4 regions of the Citrobacter sp. LST-B2 genome follow, and region 3 is predicted to be linked to each of the others. Evidence: predicted binding sites of a transcription regulator. Region 3 holds the regulator's gene; each other region holds the start of a gene.
What was found. Region 3 encodes PurR, which represses purine synthesis genes. Its sites were predicted from a motif close to CANGCAAACGTTTGCNTG; they were not measured.
Positions count from the first base shown of each region.

Region 1: a site for PurR is predicted at 2,156-2,173, ahead of gcvT (glycine cleavage system aminomethyltransferase GcvT). Genes of this name have one in related genera too.
Region 2: a site for PurR is predicted at 2,006-2,023, ahead of purE (5-(carboxyamino)imidazole ribonucleotide mutase). Genes of this name have one in related genera too.
Region 4: a site for PurR is predicted at 1,723-1,740, ahead of purH (bifunctional phosphoribosylaminoimidazolecarboxamide formyltransferase/IMP cyclohydrolase). Genes of this name have one in related genera too.

Region 1 is NZ_CP192598.1:4,062,894-4,067,453, forward strand. Features, by position in the region: gene gcvP (aminomethyl-transferring glycine dehydrogenase) at 1-424, opposite strand, end outside; gene gcvH (glycine cleavage system protein GcvH) at 556-945, opposite strand; gene gcvT (glycine cleavage system aminomethyltransferase GcvT) at 971-2,065, opposite strand; gene ACQ0PY_RS19500 (hypothetical protein) at 2,359-2,442, shown strand; gene ubiI (FAD-dependent 2-octaprenylphenol hydroxylase) at 2,516-3,718, opposite strand; gene ubiH (2-octaprenyl-6-methoxyphenyl hydroxylase) at 3,807-4,560, opposite strand, start outside.
Region 2 is NZ_CP192598.1:1,380,458-1,385,017, reverse strand. Features, by position in the region: gene lpxH (UDP-2,3-diacylglucosamine diphosphatase) at 1-114, shown strand, start outside; gene ACQ0PY_RS06530 (hypothetical protein) at 205-1,041, shown strand; gene ACQ0PY_RS06525 (DUF1848 domain-containing protein) at 1,038-1,979, shown strand; gene purE (5-(carboxyamino)imidazole ribonucleotide mutase) at 2,094-2,603, shown strand; gene purK (5-(carboxyamino)imidazole ribonucleotide synthase) at 2,600-3,667, shown strand; gene mnmH (tRNA 2-selenouridine(34) synthase MnmH) at 3,764-4,560, shown strand, end outside.
Region 3 is NZ_CP192598.1:2,315,237-2,319,796, forward strand. Features, by position in the region: gene punC (purine nucleoside transporter PunC) at 1-673, opposite strand, end outside; gene punR (DNA-binding transcriptional activator PunR) at 785-1,717, shown strand; gene purR (HTH-type transcriptional repressor PurR) at 1,714-2,739, opposite strand; gene cydH (cytochrome bd-I oxidase subunit CydH) at 3,033-3,122, shown strand; gene ACQ0PY_RS11130 (MFS transporter) at 3,290-4,456, shown strand; gene sodB (superoxide dismutase [Fe]) at 4,503-4,560, opposite strand, start outside.
Region 4 is NZ_CP192598.1:4,732,350-4,736,909, reverse strand. Features, by position in the region: gene purD (phosphoribosylamine--glycine ligase) at 1-15, opposite strand, end outside; gene purH (bifunctional phosphoribosylaminoimidazolecarboxamide formyltransferase/IMP cyclohydrolase) at 27-1,616, opposite strand; rRNA gene ACQ0PY_RS22805 (16S ribosomal RNA) at 2,242-3,783, shown strand; tRNA gene ACQ0PY_RS22800 (tRNA-Glu) at 3,870-3,945, shown strand; rRNA gene ACQ0PY_RS22795 (23S ribosomal RNA) at 4,142-4,560, shown strand, end outside.

The DNA of each region.
Region 1 (4,560 bases), 1.7 Mb from region 3:
TGTCCAGACCGGTCAGATCCAGTGTCACCTGTTGGAAGTTCAGCAGTGCTTCCAGGCGGCCCTGAGACACTTCCGGCTGATAAGGCGTATAGGCGGTGTACCAGCCCGGGTTTTCCAGCATGTTACGCAGGATAACCGGTGGCAGTTGCACGGCGGTATAACCCATGCCGATGTATGACGTGAAGCGCTTGTTACGCCCGGCGATGGCCTTTAATTCTGCCAGCGCGGCGTATTCGGTCGCCGCCTCGCCCACCTGCGGCGGGGTTGCGAGCTGAATGTCTTTCGGCACAATCTGGCCGATCAGCGCGTTTAACGACCCGGCACCAACGGCATTCAGCATCTCTTGCTGTTGCGTGGCGTCCGGTCCGATGTGGCGTTCAATGAAAGCGCCGCTGTTTTCAAGCTGGCTTAACGTCTGTGTCATGGGCGATGGTTCCTGAAACGTGCAGTGAATCGTGATTGTCTCTGTCTGCGAGCCCGGTTGCGCTAACGCTTACCGGGCCTACGCATGCCTTCCAGGCCGGATAAGCGCAGCGCCATCCGGCAAAGGCAGATTTACTCGTCTTCTAACAATGCTTCGTACGCAGTGGCATCCAGCAGCGAGTCCAGTTCGCTCTCATCACTGGCTTTGATTTTGAAAATCCAGCCATCGGCGTACGGCTCGCTGTTCACCAGTTCCGGGGAGTCGCTCAGGGCATCGTTAACGGCCACGATCTCACCGCCGATCGGCGCATAGATATCAGAAGCGGCTTTGACCGATTCGGCAACCGCGCAGTCATCACCCGCGCTCACGGTCGTGCCGACTTCCGGCAGGTCAACAAAAACCATGTCGCCCAACAGTTCCTGAGCGTGTTCGGTAATGCCAACGGTGTAAGAGCCGTCAGCTTCTTTGCGCAGCCATTCGTGTTCTTTACTGTATTTCAGTTCTGCTGGTACGTTGCTCATCAATCAATCTCCAGAAAAGGATGAATCACGCGACGGCTTTGCCGTTACGCACAAAAACAGGTTTAGTGACTTTTACCGGCATTTCGCGGTTGCGAATCTGCACAATGGCCGTTTCGCCAATTCCCTCAGGGACGCGCGCCAGTGCGATGCTGTAGCCCAGCGTCGGTGAGAAGGTTCCGCTCGTGATAACGCCTTCCTGCTGATTGCCCTGGGCATCGGTGAAACGTACCGGCAGTTCGTTACGCAGCACACCTTTTTCGGTCATGACCAGGCCAACCAACTGTTCGTGGCCTTTTTCACGCTGCGCTTCCAGTGCTTCACGACCGATAAAGTCGCGATCGGCGGGTTCCCAGGCAACAGTCCAGCCCATGTTGGCCGCCAGTGGAGTGATCCCCTCATCCATCTCCTGACCATACAGGTTCATACCCGCTTCCAGACGCAGCGTATCGCGCGCGCCCAGACCACACGGTTTCACCCCCGCTTCCACCAGCGCACGCCAGAAATCCGCCGCCTTTTCATTCGGCATCGCAATCTCATAGCCCACTTCACCGGTATAACCGGTCGTGGCGATAAACAGGTCGCCGGCCTGCACGCCGAAGAACGGTTTCATGCCTTCAACGGCTTTGCGCTGCTCGTCAGTAAACAGGGATGCCGCCTTCGCCTGCGCGTTAGGCCCCTGCACCGCGATCAGCGACAGGTCATCACGCACGGTAATGTCGATGGCATAAGGTTCAGCGTGTTGGGTAATCCAGGAGAGGTCTTTTTCGCGAGTGGCGGAGTTAACAACGAGGCGGAAGAAGTCTTCGGTAAAGTAATAGACAATCAGGTCATCTATCACGCCGCCCGAGGCGTTAAGCATACCGGAATAAAGCGCCTTGCCGGTTTTCGTGAGCTTTGCCACATCGTTCGCCAGCAGATAACGCAAGAACTCCCGAGTGCGACTGCCGCGTAGATCGACGATGGTCATGTGCGACACATCAAACATTCCGGCATCGGTGCGAACCGCATGGTGTTCATCGAGCTGAGAACCATAATGTAGCGGCATCATCCAGCCGTGGAAATCGACCATGCGCGCGCCGCATAGCGTGTGTTGTTCGTACAAAGGCGTCTGTTGAGCCATCTTGTCCTCATTGAATAAGCGGGGCTGACCACCCTTTCGCAGCGAAAATTGTCGCCACGAAACCCGGCATCGACGTCACTCCTGGACTCCGACGCAAACGTTCTCTTTGCCCCTGAACTTACCACCGAAATCCACGCTAAACCATAAAACAAAATTAACCATCACATTAGCTTATGACCAAAAACCGCCAAAACACCATCAGCATAAAAAACCATTGAAAAGGCCATTAATACAGATAAATGATAAGCACTCATCCATAACAGCCGCACATATCAATATTAAACGCTAAAAAAATGTCAAAACTGGCGTTGCGAGAAAATCATGACATTAGAAAATATAATGCGAAAAGAAGAGTGAAATTAGTTTATTTCAAATGAGGGAAGCCTCCCGGCGAAGACGCCGGGAGAAGGAAATGTGACGGGTTTCAAATTCTTTAAAAAGAGGGAATGCTTAGCGAAGCCACTCAGGCAGATCGTTTAATCCCATTGCCTGACGGAGAAGTTGCGGTTTAACGCCAGGGAGCGTATCAGCCAGTTTCAGCCCTATATCACGCAGCAGTTTTTTCGCCGGATTCGTCCCCGCAAACAGCTCGCGGAATCCCTGCATGCCCGCGAGCATCATCGCGGCGCTGTGCTTACGGCTACGCTCATAACGACGCAAATAAAGGTACTGACCGATATCTTTACCCTGACGATGCAGACGTTTGAGTTCATCCACCAGTTCTGCTGCATCCATAAAACCGAGGTTTACGCCCTGTCCGGCCAGCGGATGGATAGTATGCGCAGCGTCGCCCACCAGCGCCAGACGATGCGCGGCAAACTGGCGCGCATAGCGTCCTGTCAGCGGAAACACCTGGCGGTCGCTTTCCACCTGACACAGCCCCAGACGATTATCAAAGGCGATGTTCAGCGCCTGATTAAATTGCTCATCGCTAAGCTGCTGCATCCGTTCAGCCGCTTCCGGCACAAGCGACCAGACGATGGAGCACAAATGCGGATCGCTGAGCGGCAAAAACGCCAGAATGCCTTCACCGTGAAACGCCTGACGGGCAACAGCACCGTGCGCTTCTTCGGTGCGAATAGACGCGACCAGCGCATGATGGCGGTAATCCCAGAAGGTCAGCGGAATGTCTGCCTTATTGCGTAGCCACGAATTCGCCCCGTCGGCACCAATCACCAGACGCGCGGTGAGCATTGCGCCATCTTTCAGCGTCAGGAAGGCTTCGTTTTCCCCCCACGCCACCTGCTGCAATTCGGCAGGCGCCATCAGCGTGATATCGGAGGATTGCTGCGCTTTTTGCCACAGCGCGTAATGGATCACCGCGTTCTCTACGATATGGCCCAGATGGCTGTAGCCCATGCTTTGGTCATCAAATTCAATGCGGCCAAAGCTGTCCTTATCCCACACTTCCATCCCGTGATAACAACTGGCGCGACGAGCCACAATGTCTGACCAGACGCCCAGACGGGTAAGCAGTTTTTCACTGGCGGCATTGATCGCCGACACGCGAAGCGCAGGATCGGCATCCATCGCCAACGGCTGCGGTTCGCGCTGTTCGAGCACAGCGACACGTAAACCGCTGCCCTGTAACCCGCACGCGACAGCCAGGCCAACCATGCCTCCACCCACGATTGCTACATCAACACTTTGCACTGTTTACTCCTGGAAATCGGAAACCGCCATCGGGCGTCATGTTCGTATAAATACCGGATGGCGCTTCGCTTATCCGGTCTGGAGATGTTTACCGCGCCACCCAGCCTAACGTCCGCTGCGCAAACGCATTGCGGGCGGGAGGGCATAATTCCATGGTCATCAGTCCCATGTTGCGCCCAACAACCAGCGGCGCCCAGCGGTTGGCAAACAGATGGACCAGACTGTCCGTCACGCCGACCGTAGCCTGGCGATCCCCCTGACGACGCTGTTGATAGTGCGAGAGCACGGCGTAATCACCGACGTCCCTGCCCGTTGCCTGCGCTTCAGTCAGCGTTTCGGCGAGGCTCATGACATCGCGCAGTCCGAGGTTGAACCCCTGCCCTGCAATCGGATGCAGCGTCTGCGCGGCGTTACCCACCAGCACGGTACGGTGCGTGAATGCCTTCGCCGCCGTGGTGAGCGACAGCGGATACGCGCTCCGTTTGCCTGCGTGCGTGATTTTCCCCAACCGCCAGCCAAATGCCGTCTGGAGTTCGCGACAGAAACGTTCATCTGACCAGCTCAGAATCTCCTCACGGTGTTCCAGCGGATGGCACCACACCAGCGAACTGCGCCCTTCAGACATCGGCAGCATCGCCAATGGTCCATGCGCCGTAAACCGTTCAAACGCGCGGCCATTATGTGCAACGGCGGTTGAGACGTTAGCGATCACCGCCAACTGCTCATAGGGTTCCTGTTGCCAGTCAACGCCGCAGGCGGTGGCCAGCGCTGAACGGGTACCATCCGCTGCCACCAGAACGCGTCCGACGATCGTTTCGCCCGTCTCCAGCGTGACATTCACC
Region 2 (4,560 bases), 930 kb from region 3:
CTCACGGCTAATGGCGAACCCGCCTTTCGCGTCGTGTTAGGTGCCTGGCATACGGAAGGATCGATGGTTAAAGTCACGCCGGACGATGTGGAACTGATCGCTTTCCCGTTTTGAGAAAAACATTCTCATTATAAAATCATGATTCAGATCATTACTCTCTAAGTTTGGTTGGTTATGCTAAAACAAATTTAAAAAGTAAGGGCAATGATGAATATCGATCAAGATTTTATTCGTACAACTGTGCTTAGTTTTCATCGGAGCTTAATGAGGAATGGTTTTTTATGTGACCATTCCGAATTTTTACCTTTGAATGATAACTATGATGACGAAGTCTACCAAAAAATATATGCGTTAAAATACCTTCCCGCCTACTATTTTGAATATTGTATTTTAGCCAATTTGCTTCTAAAAAGGCTAAATAACAATAACGTAACCGACATAAACATTGCCTCTATGGGGTGTGGTTTATACCCCGATTACTTTGCCCTCCTTCATAATCTTACGGGCATCAACTTTAACTATTATGGTTACGATGTATGTCACTGGAAAACAAGACAACTGCTTCCACAAGGAAAAGACAACTTATATCTGACATCACGTGCTGTTAACCAAATCAGCTCGAAGACTCTGGGCAAATTTGATGTATTTATTTTTCCCAAATCACTTAAAGACATTGAACAGTCATCAGATATTCAACAACTTGCCCATGATATTGTAAAAACCAAGAAAAACAAACTCTACTTTCTCAACTCTTATATAAATACTTCTTTTGAGCAGTCAAGTACACATGTAGGTATTTTCAAAATTATTCATGAGGCATTAATAAATAATGGTTTTTCAACAATTGACAAGCATAATGTTACTCAATATATGGGGAACGCAGGCCAGGGCCTGAAAGCGCTAGACATTCATTTTGAATATCCACAGGAATGCCTGATGCTGTGCCTTGAAAAAGACGATAGCTGTAAGTGTAAAATAACTGATAACCCTATATTAACTAACAGATATCTTGACTACCAAATACTGGAATACTCGCGATGATCATTAGTGCCAGCCGTCGCACCGATATACCCGCTTTCTACAGCGAGTGGTTAATGAACCGCATTCGCGAGGGTTTTTTGCTGACCCGCAATCCCTTTAACTATCACCAGATCTCTCGGGTGTCATTGCGGCCTGAAGATGTTGATGCGATCGTATTCTGGACACGCAACCCGACGAAACTGCTTCCCTATATCGATGAGCTCACTGACATCGGTCACCGTTTTTATTTCCAGTTTACCCTCACCGGGTACCCGCGCTTGATTGAGTCTAAAACCTTAAATCCGCATAAAGCACTCGACGTATTCAAACGACTGTCAGCAAAAGTTGGCGCTGAAAAAGTCATCTGGCGCTATGACCCTATTTTGTTTTCAAATCTCCTTCCGTTTGACGAACATATTCGCCTGTTCAGTAAAATCGCCACCGAATTAGAAGGCTATACCCGGCGCGTCGTGATTAGCTTCGCTGATTTCTATCAAAAAACAGAAAAAAACCTGAAGGCGATTGATTCGCTCATTTACAGCGATATCACACAGAACCAGCCACTCTGCTTAGCGCTGTCGCAAAAATTGGCGGATATTGCCCGGCAACATGGGCTGGATATTTACTCCTGTGCAGAAGAAGTCAATCTTACCGGGCAGGGTATTCAACACGGTAAGTGTATTGATGAGGCGCTTATTAATGACTTGTTTGGCTTATTAATACCCAACAGCAAAGATACAGGTCAACGTGAGGCCTGTGGATGTGTCAAAAGTATAGACATCGGTGCCTACAACACCTGCCTGCATGGATGTCAATATTGCTACGCGACTTACAATCAACATCAAGCCAACAGCAATTTCAAAAAGCATGATCCACAGAGTCCCTTTTTGTCAGGGGGCACAGAGGGGGTTGATCCGCTTCTGTTAGAACCGGTACGTTTCCAGCGAAATCTCTTTTGACATCGCAGGAAGCCTTAAAATCCAGCTACGCAACCGTTTTCCTTGGCGTTGTATCGTGCTATTCTCTGTGGCCTCAAAAGCAGCGTGTCCCGCACCACAGGAGTTTTCAGACGCATGTCTTCCCGCAATAATCCGGCGCGTGTCGCCATCGTGATGGGGTCCAAAAGCGACTGGGCTACCATGCAGTTCGCCGCCGAAATCTTTGAAATCCTGGATGTCCCACATCACGTAGAAGTGGTTTCTGCCCACCGCACCCCCGATAAACTGTTTAGCTTTGCCGAAAGCGCCGAAGAGAGCGGCTATCAGGTAATTATTGCTGGCGCAGGTGGCGCTGCCCATCTTCCAGGTATGATTGCGGCGAAAACGCTGGTGCCGGTATTGGGCGTTCCGGTACAAAGCGCGGCGCTGAGCGGCGTCGATAGCCTGTACTCGATCGTGCAGATGCCGCGCGGTATTCCGGTCGGTACACTGGCAATTGGTAAAGCGGGCGCGGCTAACGCGGCGCTGCTGGCGGCGCAGATTCTGGCGACGCATGATAAGGCATTGCATCAGCGCCTGAACGACTGGCGCAAGGCGCAAACGGATGAGGTGCTGGAGAATCCGGATCCGCGAGGTGCGGCATGAAACAGGTTTGCGTACTGGGCAACGGGCAGTTAGGCCGGATGCTCCGTCAGGCCGGTGAACCGCTGGGTATCGCCGTCTGGCCGGTGGGGCTGGATGCGGAACCGGCTGCCGTGCCTTTTCAGCAAAGCGTGATTACCGCAGAAATCGAGCGCTGGCCGGAAACCGCGTTAACACGTGAACTGGCGCGTCATCCGGCTTTCGTTAACCGTGATGTATTCCCAATTATTGCTGATCGCCTGACGCAAAAACAGCTTTTCGATAAGCTCGGCCTGGCGACCGCGCCATGGCAGTTGCTGACCGACAAAAGCGAATGGCCTGCTGTCTTTCACCGTTTAGGCGAACTGGCGATCGTGAAACGTCGTGTCGGTGGTTATGACGGTCGTGGTCAGTGGCGTTTACGCGCCAGTGAAACCGATCAACTGCCTGACGACAACTACGGCGAATGCATCGTTGAGCAAGGCATTAATTTCTCGGGTGAAGTGTCGCTCGTTGGCGCACGCGCGCATGACGGCAGCACGGTGTTCTACCCGCTGACGCGTAACCTGCATCAGGACGGTATTCTGCGCACCAGCGTCGCCTTCCCTCGAGCCGACGCGAAGCAACAAGCGCAGGCCGAAGCCATGCTTTCGGCCATCATGCAGGAACTGGGTTACGTTGGCGTGATGGCGATGGAGTGCTTTGTTACGCCGGAAGGTCTGCTGATCAACGAACTGGCCCCGCGCGTGCACAACAGCGGTCACTGGACGCAAAACGGCGCCAGCATCAGCCAGTTTGAGCTGCATCTGCGGGCGATTACCGGCCTACCGCTGCCGTCACCGGTGGTGGACAGTCCGTCGGTAATGGTGAATCTGATTGGCAGCGATCTGAACTACGACTGGCTGAAACTGCCGTTAGTGCATCTGCACTGGTACGACAAAGAGGTGCGTCCGGGGCGTAAAGTGGGTCATCTGAATCTGACCGACAGCGATACCGCGCGCCTGAGCGCCACGCTGGAAGCCCTCGCGCCGCTGCTGCCGCCGGAATACGCCAGCGGTATCCTCTGGGCGCAAACTCAGCTCAAGTAAGCCTAAAATGCGGGGAAGTTTAACTTATACTTCCCCGCCCTCTCGTTCCGCGCGTAAAATCCCGTCCATTGCTGTTTGTCTTCTTCAGGATTTCTCATGAACGATGGAACGGACTATCGCGCGATCCTTATCGCCGATACGCCCTTAATCGATGTCCGCGCGCCGGTTGAATTTCAGCAGGGTGCCATACCGGGCGCGATAAATTTACCCTTAATGAATGATGACGAGCGTGCCGCCGTGGGTACCTGCTATAAACGCCAGGGGCCAGAAGCTGCACTTGAGCTCGGTCATCAACTGGTCTGCGGCGAGATTCGCCAGCAGCGTCTGGCTGCCTGGCGCAAAGCCTGCCAGCAACACCCGCAGGGCTATCTCTGCTGCGCCCGGGGCGGTCAGCGTTCGCACATTGTCCAGCAGTGGCTACGTGAATCCGGCGTGGATTACCCGTTGATCAACGGTGGCTACAAAGCGCTACGCCAGGCCGCGATTGCCGCCACGGAAGAACAGGTCCAAAAACCGATCGTGCTGATTGGCGGCTGTACCGGCAATGGCAAAACGCAACTGGTGCAAAAGCAGGAAAACGGGGTAGATCTTGAGGGATTAGCCCACCATCGCGGCTCCTCTTTTGGGCGCACGCTGGAACCCCAGCTCAGTCAGGCCAGTTTTGAAAATCTGCTGGCGGTGACGCTGCTCAAAAAGCAGGCCACGCGCTGGGTGCTGGAAGATGAAGGCCGTATGATCGGCGCTAACCATCTGCCGGAATGCCTGCGCGAACGCATGACGCAGGCCGCTATCGCCGTGATTGACGATCCGTTCGGGCGCCGTCTTGAGCGCCTGCGGGAAGAGTATTTCGTGCGGATGCATCATGATTTCACCCATGCGTATGGCGAAGAGCC
Region 3 (4,560 bases):
CGGTCAACCACGCAAAGAAGCTGGCAGAACAGGCGGCGTAAATCAGGACGTTGCCGCGGTACGCTTTCGCACGCAGCAGGGTGGTGAACGTCAGTTTGTCCTTGCTGTCATCGCGAGCCCGGGTGGTGGGCTTTAAAAACAGGGCGGGCAGCATCAGCAGCAGCGTGATGAAAAACAGCGTGGCAAAGATCGCCTGCCAGGAAAGATGGGTCAGAATCCAACTGCCTAATAACGGCGCCAGTGCAGGAGACAGCCCGACCAGCGGCATGATGGTCGCGAAAATGCGGTTAATTTTATGCGAAGGATAGTAATCGGTAACCAGCGCCTGCCAGATGACGGTCGCCGCGCAGACTCCCACGGCCTGAATAAAACGCAGTACTAACAGGCCCGTTGCGCTCTCCACCCACAGCATACCCAGGCTACCGAGGGCGAAGACAGACAGACCCAGCAACAGGATCGGTTTACGGCCATAACGGTCAGAGAGGGGTCCCCACAGCAGTTGGGCGACGGCAAAGCCTGCTAAAAACAGACTCAGGCTGGCGCTTACGGCAGAGGCCGGTGTTTGCAGGTCAGATTGAATGGCGGCAAAAGCGGGCAAATACATGTCGGTTGCCAGAAAACCCAACACGCTGAGCCCTGCCAGCCAGACTAAAAACCCTTTTCCTGGTTGCATAGTTGTTCTCTAATTTTGATTAATCACACTGGCGCAGAGTGTAGGGAGTGAATTTGGGCTTGTGAAACGGTAATATTTGTTTATTGCATTCAAAAATTTTGTAGGCAGATTATGTGGTCAGAATATGCGCTGGAAGTGGTCGATGCCGTGGCACGCAACGGGAGCTTCAGTTCCGCGGCCCAGGAGTTGCACCGGGTGCCTTCAGCGGTCAGCTATACGGTTCGCCAACTGGAAGAGTGGCTGGCCGTCCCGCTTTTTGAACGTCGCCATCGTGATGTGGTGTTAACCCCGGCGGGCGCCTGGTTTTTGAAAGAAGGCCGCTCTGTCATCAAAAAAATGCAGATCACGCGTCAACAGTGTCAGCAGATCGCTAACGGCTGGCGTGGGCAACTCCCCATTGCGGTGGACAATATCGTGCGCCCGGAACGCACGCGGCAATTGATTGTCGATTTCTACCGCCACTTTGATGACGTGGAACTACTGGTCTTCCAGGAGGTGTTTAATGGCGTCTGGGACGCGCTGTCAGATGGTCGGGTCGAACTCGCCATCGGGGCAACCCAGGCGATCCCGGTTGGCGGACGATACACTTTCCGCGATATGGGTAAGCTGAGCTGGTGTTGTGTCGTTGCCAGTACGCATCCGCTGGCCGCCATGAGCGGGCCGTTAAGCGATGACACGTTGCGCAACTGGCCGTCGCTGGTGCTGGAAGATACCTCCCGCACGCTGCCGAAACGCGTGACCTGGCTGCTGGACAATCAGAAGCGGGTGGTGGTGCCGGACTGGGATTCTTCCGCGACCTGTATCAGCGCCGGACTCTGTGTCGGCATGGTCCCGACACATTTCGCCAAGTCGTATCTCAACAAGGGGCAGTGGGTCGCGTTAAATCTGGATAATCCTTTCCCGGATGCGGCCTGTTGCCTGACCTGGCAGCAGAATGATATGTCACCTGCGCTGATCTGGCTGCTGGATTATCTGGGAGACAGTGAAACGCTGAACAAAGAGTGGCTGCGGGAGCCCGATGAGACTCCCGCAGAAGAGGCTTAACGACGGTAGTCGCGGAACGGGCCATCCGCCACGGAGCGGCGCTCCACCAGGCGCGGGTGGACTTCAATAGACTGCGACTCTTCGCGTTTATTGACGATACGGTCCAGTAACATATTAAAGGCCGTCTCACCCAGTGAATCTTTCGGCTGGTGGATGGTGGTCAACGCTGGTGTAAAGAAGCGGGCGTTGCGCACGTTGTCGTAGCCTATCAGCGACACGTCCTGCGGGACGCGCAGACCCATCTCATCAGCGGCGCAAAGGGCGCCCATCGCCATGACATCGCCGCCACAGAAGACCGCCGTTGGGCGATGCGCCTGCGACAGAATTTGCTGCATGGCGCGGTAGCCGGATTCCGGCTCGAAGTCGCCTTGAACAATCCAGTTTTCAGGCACTTTAATCAGCGCTTCATCCATCGCTTTCATAAATCCGGCCAAACGGCCTGCGCCGGTGTTACGCTCCATCAGTCCTGGGATCACGCCAATTTCGCGATGTCCACGCTCGACGAGGTAACGGCCTGCCATGTAGCCGCCCTCGAAGGCGTTATCAATCACCGTATCAGTGAAGTCGGCTTTGGCTTCGCCCCAGTCCATCACCACCATTGGGATATGACGATATTCTTCCAGCATCGAGAGCAGGGGATCGGGGTATTCGGAACACATTACCAACAGGCCATCAACGCGTTTTTGCGCCATCATCGACAGATAGGCACGCTGCTTTTCCAGGTTGTTCCAGACGTTGCCGAGGATCAGGGTATAGCCCTTCTGGAAGCAGTTCTTCTCAACCGCTTCAATAATTTCAGCAAAATAGGGGGCTTCGCTGCTCGTCGCCAGCAAACCGATAGATTTGGTATGGTTAACTTTCAGGCTACGGGCAACCGCGCTGGGGGAATAGTGCAATTCTTTGATTGCCGCCCACACTGCATTGCGTGTTTCTTCAGCGACGAAACGCGTTTTGTTAATTACGTGTGACACGGTTGTAGTGGAAACGTTTGCGCGCTTCGCTACATCTTTAATTGTTGCCATTAAATCTCACTCCAGACCCAACCTGAACATTAAATTACGCCAAGTAAACGTTTGCCTTTACTCATCCTGTGCCCAACGTCTGGGCTGCGGCACGCCGGGAAACGACACGGAACGTCAGGAAGGGGTCAATGGCCGGTACGCTAATCAAGTAAGCGTCGAATTTTGTCTGATCTTTACGAAAAGGGGAAGTATTAAAAGCACATATCACTCTAAATCGTGGGAGATTTTTACACTCAAGTGTGTAAAAATGCGCTATATCACTTTTTGTGTGGGTATAAAAAGGAGAAAAGTTGATGAGCACCGATCTGAAATTTTCATTAGTGACCACGTTTATTGTCCTGGCTTTAATCGTTGCGGGCGGCCTGACGGCGGCACTGCACTGATCCCCTCGGGGGAGTTCCTGCTCCCTCGAACCTCCCGCCATATTGTTATTGAATCTGCAAAAGTCTTTTGTATTTTTGTTAACTTCTCTTTTTTTGTGATTGATGTCATGCTTTTGACTCTTTGTTAAGCATCGCGCCCTGTCGCGAAGAGCCGGAGTCATCACTGCATGAAAATCAATTATCCGTTACTGGCGCTGGCCATTGGTGCGTTTGGCATCGGTACCACCGAATTCTCGCCAATGGGTCTGCTGCCCGTCATCGCGCGTGGCGTTGATGTGTCTATTCCCGCGGCAGGTATGCTGATTAGTGCCTATGCGGTCGGCGTGATGGTCGGCGCGCCGTTGATGACGCTGTTGCTGTCACATCGCGGACGCCGTAATGCGCTCATTTTTCTGATGGCTATCTTTACGCTCGGTAACGTGCTCTCGGCGATTTCACCGGATTACACCACGCTGATGTTGTCACGTATTTTAACCAGCCTTAACCACGGCGCATTCTTCGGCCTGGGCTCGGTGGTGGCGGCAAGCGTGGTGCCGAAGCACAAACAGGCGAGCGCCGTTGCGACCATGTTTATGGGGCTGACCATCGCCAATATCGGCGGTGTGCCGGCGGCGACCTGGCTGGGTGAAACCATCGGCTGGCGAATGTCGTTTATGGCGACAGCGGGGCTGGGGGTTATCTCGATGTTGAGTCTCTTCTTATCATTGCCAAAAGGCGGTGCCGGGGCGCGCCCGGAAGTGAAAAAAGAGCTGGCGGTGCTGATGCGTCCTCAGGTGCTCTCCGCGCTACTGACTACCGTACTGGGAGCGGGCGCCATGTTCACGCTCTATACCTATATTTCGCCTGTTCTGCAAAGCATCACCCATGCGACACCGGCCTTTGTGACCGGGATGCTGGTTCTGATCGGTGTGGGCTTCTCCATTGGCAACTACCTCGGAGGGAAACTGGCCGATCGCTCGGTTAACGGCACGCTGAAGGGCTTTTTGCTGCTGCTGATGGTAATTATGCTGGCGATCCCTTTCCTGGCGCAGAATGAACTGGGCGCGGCGGTCAGCATGGTGGTCTGGGGGGCGGCAACCTTTGCGGTCGTCCCTCCGTTACAAATGCGCGTCATGCGTGTGGCTCATGAAGCGCCGGGTCTCTCATCTTCCGTGAACATTGGCGCGTTTAACCTTGGAAATGCGCTGGGCGCTGCGGCTGGCGGGGCCGTCATTTCAGGCGGATTAGGCTACAGTTTTGTTCCTGTGATGGGGGCGATTGTGGCGGGTATGGCGCTGTTGCTGGTGTTTATCTCGGCGAGAAAACAACCTGAACAGGTGTGCGTCGCCAGTTAACGGCAGGACAAAAACGCAGAAGGGATTCCCTTCTGCGTTATCTTTTTTACGCGGCGAAGTTCTTCGCTACAAACTCCCAGTTTACCAGCGCCCAGAAGTGTTCC
Region 4 (4,560 bases), 2.4 Mb from region 3:
AACTAATACTTTCATGTCTCGCTCCATTAATGGCGGAAGTGGCGCATGTCGGTGAAGATCATCGCAATGCCGTGTTCGTCAGCAGCGGCAATGACTTCATCATCACGGATGGAACCGCCTGGCTGGATCACGCAGCTCACGCCAACAGCGGCAGCAGCATCAATACCATCGCGGAACGGGAAGAAGGCGTCGGACGCCATCGCGGAACCTTTCACTTCCAGACCTTCATCCGCGGCTTTGATCCCGGCAATTTTAGCGGAGTAGACGCGGCTCATCTGGCCTGCGCCAATACCGATAGTCATGTTCTCTTTGGCGTAAACAATGGCGTTGGATTTAACGAACTTCGCGACTTTCCAGCAGAACAGCGCGTCGCGCAGTTCCTGTTCGGTCGGCTGGCGCTTCGTCACCACGCGCAGCTCACCAGCAGTGACCATACCCAGATCGCGATCCTGTACCAGCAGACCGCCGTTAACACGTTTGAAGTCCAGGCCCGGCACGCGCTCAGCCCACTGACCGCAGGTCAGAACGCGCACGTTTTGCTTGGCAGCGGTGATTTTCAGCGCCTCATCGGTCGCTGATGGAGCGATGATCACTTCGACAAACTGACGGGAGATGATGGCCTGCGCCGTTTCAGCATCCAGTTCGCGGTTAAAGGCGATGATGCCGCCGAAGGCAGATGTTGGGTCGGTTTTGTAGGCGCGATCGTAGGCATCCAGAATAGAGGTGCTTACGGCAACGCCGCATGGGTTCGCGTGCTTGACGATAACGCAGGCTGGCTCGTTGAACTCTTTCACACATTCCAGCGCGGCGTCGGTATCGGCGATGTTGTTATAGGAGAGTGCTTTGCCCTGAACCTGCTGAGCGGTTGCAACGGAGGCTTCTTGTACGTTCTCTTCTATATAGAATGCAGCCTGCTGGTGGCTGTTTTCACCGTAGCGCATATCCTGCTTCTTAATGAAGTTCAGATTCAGCGTCCGCGGGAAGCGACCCGCGGCGTCTTTGCTTTCACCGTGATAGGCCGGAACCATGCTGCCAAAATAGTTGGCAATCATACTGTCGTAAGCGGCGGTGTGTTCGAAGGCTTTAATCGCGAGGTCGAAACGGGTATCGAGGGTCAAAGAACCGTCGTTGGCATCCATCTCTTTAATAATGGCGTCGTAGTCGCTGCTCTTTACAACGATTGCGACATCTTTATGGTTTTTTGCAGCAGAGCGCACCATTGTCGGCCCGCCGATGTCGATGTTCTCTACAGCATCTTCCAGTGAGCAGCCTTCGCGGGCAACGGTCTGGGCGAACGGATAAAGGTTAACAACCACCATGTCGATGGGGGCGATGCCGTGCTGTTCCATAATCCCGTCATCCTGACCGCGACGACCGAGAATGCCGCCGTGTACTTTAGGATGCAGGGTTTTGACGCGTCCATCCATCATTTCCGGGAAACCGGTGTAATCGGAAACTTCGGTCACCGGCAGACCTTTCTCTGCTAACAGACGGGCAGTGCCCCCTGTCGACAGCAGATCCACACCACGTGCGGAAAGTGCCTGGGCGAATTCGACGATACCGGCTTTGTCAGAAACACTGAGCAGAGCGCGGCGGACTGGACGACGTTGTTGCATGGTAAATCCCCTGGATTTGACGATAACAGAGAGCGTTAGCTGAATTTTTCGTGAAAAACTTAGCTAACGCCCCTTACGGGGCATCCTTGTTTTGCGGGGGCATTGTAACGAAAACGTTTGCGCAACGCTCGCGAATTTTTCTTTTTCGATTCTGGTTCTGATTTTCTCTCTATATAGATCGTTAACGGCAGGGAAGATCCGCTCAAAGATCCCGACGATTGTGGATAAGTCTGTGTGTAAAAGGGTATAAGGCGGGGTTTTGCTGGGGAATGCAGCAGTCAGTCATTTTTCTGCAACTTTTCTATTGCGGATGCTCGAGAACTCCCTATAATGCGCCTCCATTGACACGGCGGATGTGAATCACTTCACACAAACAGCCGGTTCGGTTGAAGAGAAAAATCCTGAAAATCAGGGTTGACTCTGAAAGAGGAAAGCGTAATATACGCCACCTCGCGACAGAGCGCTAAAGCGCGTCGCAACTGCTCTTTAACAATTTATCAGACAATCTGTGTGGGCACTCAGAGTGACATGGATTCTTAACGTCGCAAGACGAAAAATGAATACCAAGTCTCAAAGAGTGAACACGTAATTCATTACGACGTTTAATTCTAGGAGCATCAAACTTAAATTGAAGAGTTTGATCATGGCTCAGATTGAACGCTGGCGGCAGGCCTAACACATGCAAGTCGAACGGTAACAGGAAGCAGCTTGCTGCTTTGCTGACGAGTGGCGGACGGGTGAGTAATGTCTGGGAAACTGCCCGATGGAGGGGGATAACTACTGGAAACGGTAGCTAATACCGCATAATGTCGCAAGACCAAAGAGGGGGACCTTCGGGCCTCTTGCCATCGGATGTGCCCAGATGGGATTAGCTTGTTGGTGAGGTAACGGCTCACCAAGGCGACGATCCCTAGCTGGTCTGAGAGGATGACCAGCCACACTGGAACTGAGACACGGTCCAGACTCCTACGGGAGGCAGCAGTGGGGAATATTGCACAATGGGCGCAAGCCTGATGCAGCCATGCCGCGTGTATGAAGAAGGCCTTCGGGTTGTAAAGTACTTTCAGCGGGGAGGAAGGGGTTAAGGTTAATAACCTTAGCCATTGACGTTACCCGCAGAAGAAGCACCGGCTAACTCCGTGCCAGCAGCCGCGGTAATACGGAGGGTGCAAGCGTTAATCGGAATTACTGGGCGTAAAGCGCACGCAGGCGGTCTGTCAAGTCGGATGTGAAATCCCCGGGCTCAACCTGGGAACTGCATTCGAAACTGGCAGGCTTGAGTCTCGTAGAGGGGGGTAGAATTCCAGGTGTAGCGGTGAAATGCGTAGAGATCTGGAGGAATACCGGTGGCGAAGGCGGCCCCCTGGACGAAGACTGACGCTCAGGTGCGAAAGCGTGGGGAGCAAACAGGATTAGATACCCTGGTAGTCCACGCCGTAAACGATGTCTATTTGGAGGTTGTGCCCTTGAGGCGTGGCTTCCGGAGCTAACGCGTTAAATAGACCGCCTGGGGAGTACGGCCGCAAGGTTAAAACTCAAATGAATTGACGGGGGCCCGCACAAGCGGTGGAGCATGTGGTTTAATTCGATGCAACGCGAAGAACCTTACCTGGTCTTGACATCCACAGAACTTGGCAGAGATGCCTTGGTGCCTTCGGGAACTGTGAGACAGGTGCTGCATGGCTGTCGTCAGCTCGTGTTGTGAAATGTTGGGTTAAGTCCCGCAACGAGCGCAACCCTTATCCTTTGTTGCCAGCGGTTAGGCCGGGAACTCAAAGGAGACTGCCAGTGATAAACTGGAGGAAGGTGGGGATGACGTCAAGTCATCATGGCCCTTACGACCAGGGCTACACACGTGCTACAATGGCATATACAAAGAGAAGCGACCTCGCGAGAGCAAGCGGACCTCATAAAGTATGTCGTAGTCCGGATTGGAGTCTGCAACTCGACTCCATGAAGTCGGAATCGCTAGTAATCGTGGATCAGAATGCCACGGTGAATACGTTCCCGGGCCTTGTACACACCGCCCGTCACACCATGGGAGTGGGTTGCAAAAGAAGTAGGTAGCTTAACCTTCGGGAGGGCGCTTACCACTTTGTGATTCATGACTGGGGTGAAGTCGTAACAAGGTAACCGTAGGGGAACCTGCGGTTGGATCACCTCCTTACCTTAAAGAACCTGCCTTTGTAGTGCCCACACAGATTGTCTGATGAAAAGTAAAAAGCAAGGCGTCTTGCCGAAGCAGACTTCAGTGTCCCCTTCGTCTAGAGGCCCAGGACACCGCCCTTTCACGGCGGTAACAGGGGTTCGAATCCCCTAGGGGACGCCACTTGCTGGTTTGTGTGAGTGAAAGTCGCCGGCCTTTGTATCTCAAAACTGACTCAGCGAGTCATGTTTGAGATATTTGCTCTTTAAAAATCTGGATCAAGCTGAAAATTGAAACGACACACTGTTAATGGTGTGTTCGAGTCTCTCAAATTTTCGCAACACGATGATGAATCGAAAGAAACATCTTCGGGTTGTGAGGTTAAGCGACTAAGCGTACACGGTGGATGCCCTGGCAGTCAGAGGCGATGAAGGACGTGCTAATCTGCGAAAAGCGTCGGTAAGGTGATATGAACCGTTATAGCCGGCGATGTCCGAATGGGGAAACCCAGTGCAATTCGTTGCACTATCGTTAACTGAATCCATAGGTTAACGAGGCGAACCGGGGGAACTGAAACATCTAAGTACCCCGAGGAAAAGAAATCAACCGAGATTCCCCCAGTAGCGGCGAGCGAACGGGGAGCAGCCCAGAGCCTGAATCAGCATGTGTGGTAGTGGAACGGTCTGGAAAGGCCGGCGATACAGGGTGACAGCCCCGTACACAAAATTGCATGTGTTGTGAGCTCGATGAGTAGGGCGGGACACGTGGTATCCTGTCTGAATATGGGGGGACCATCCT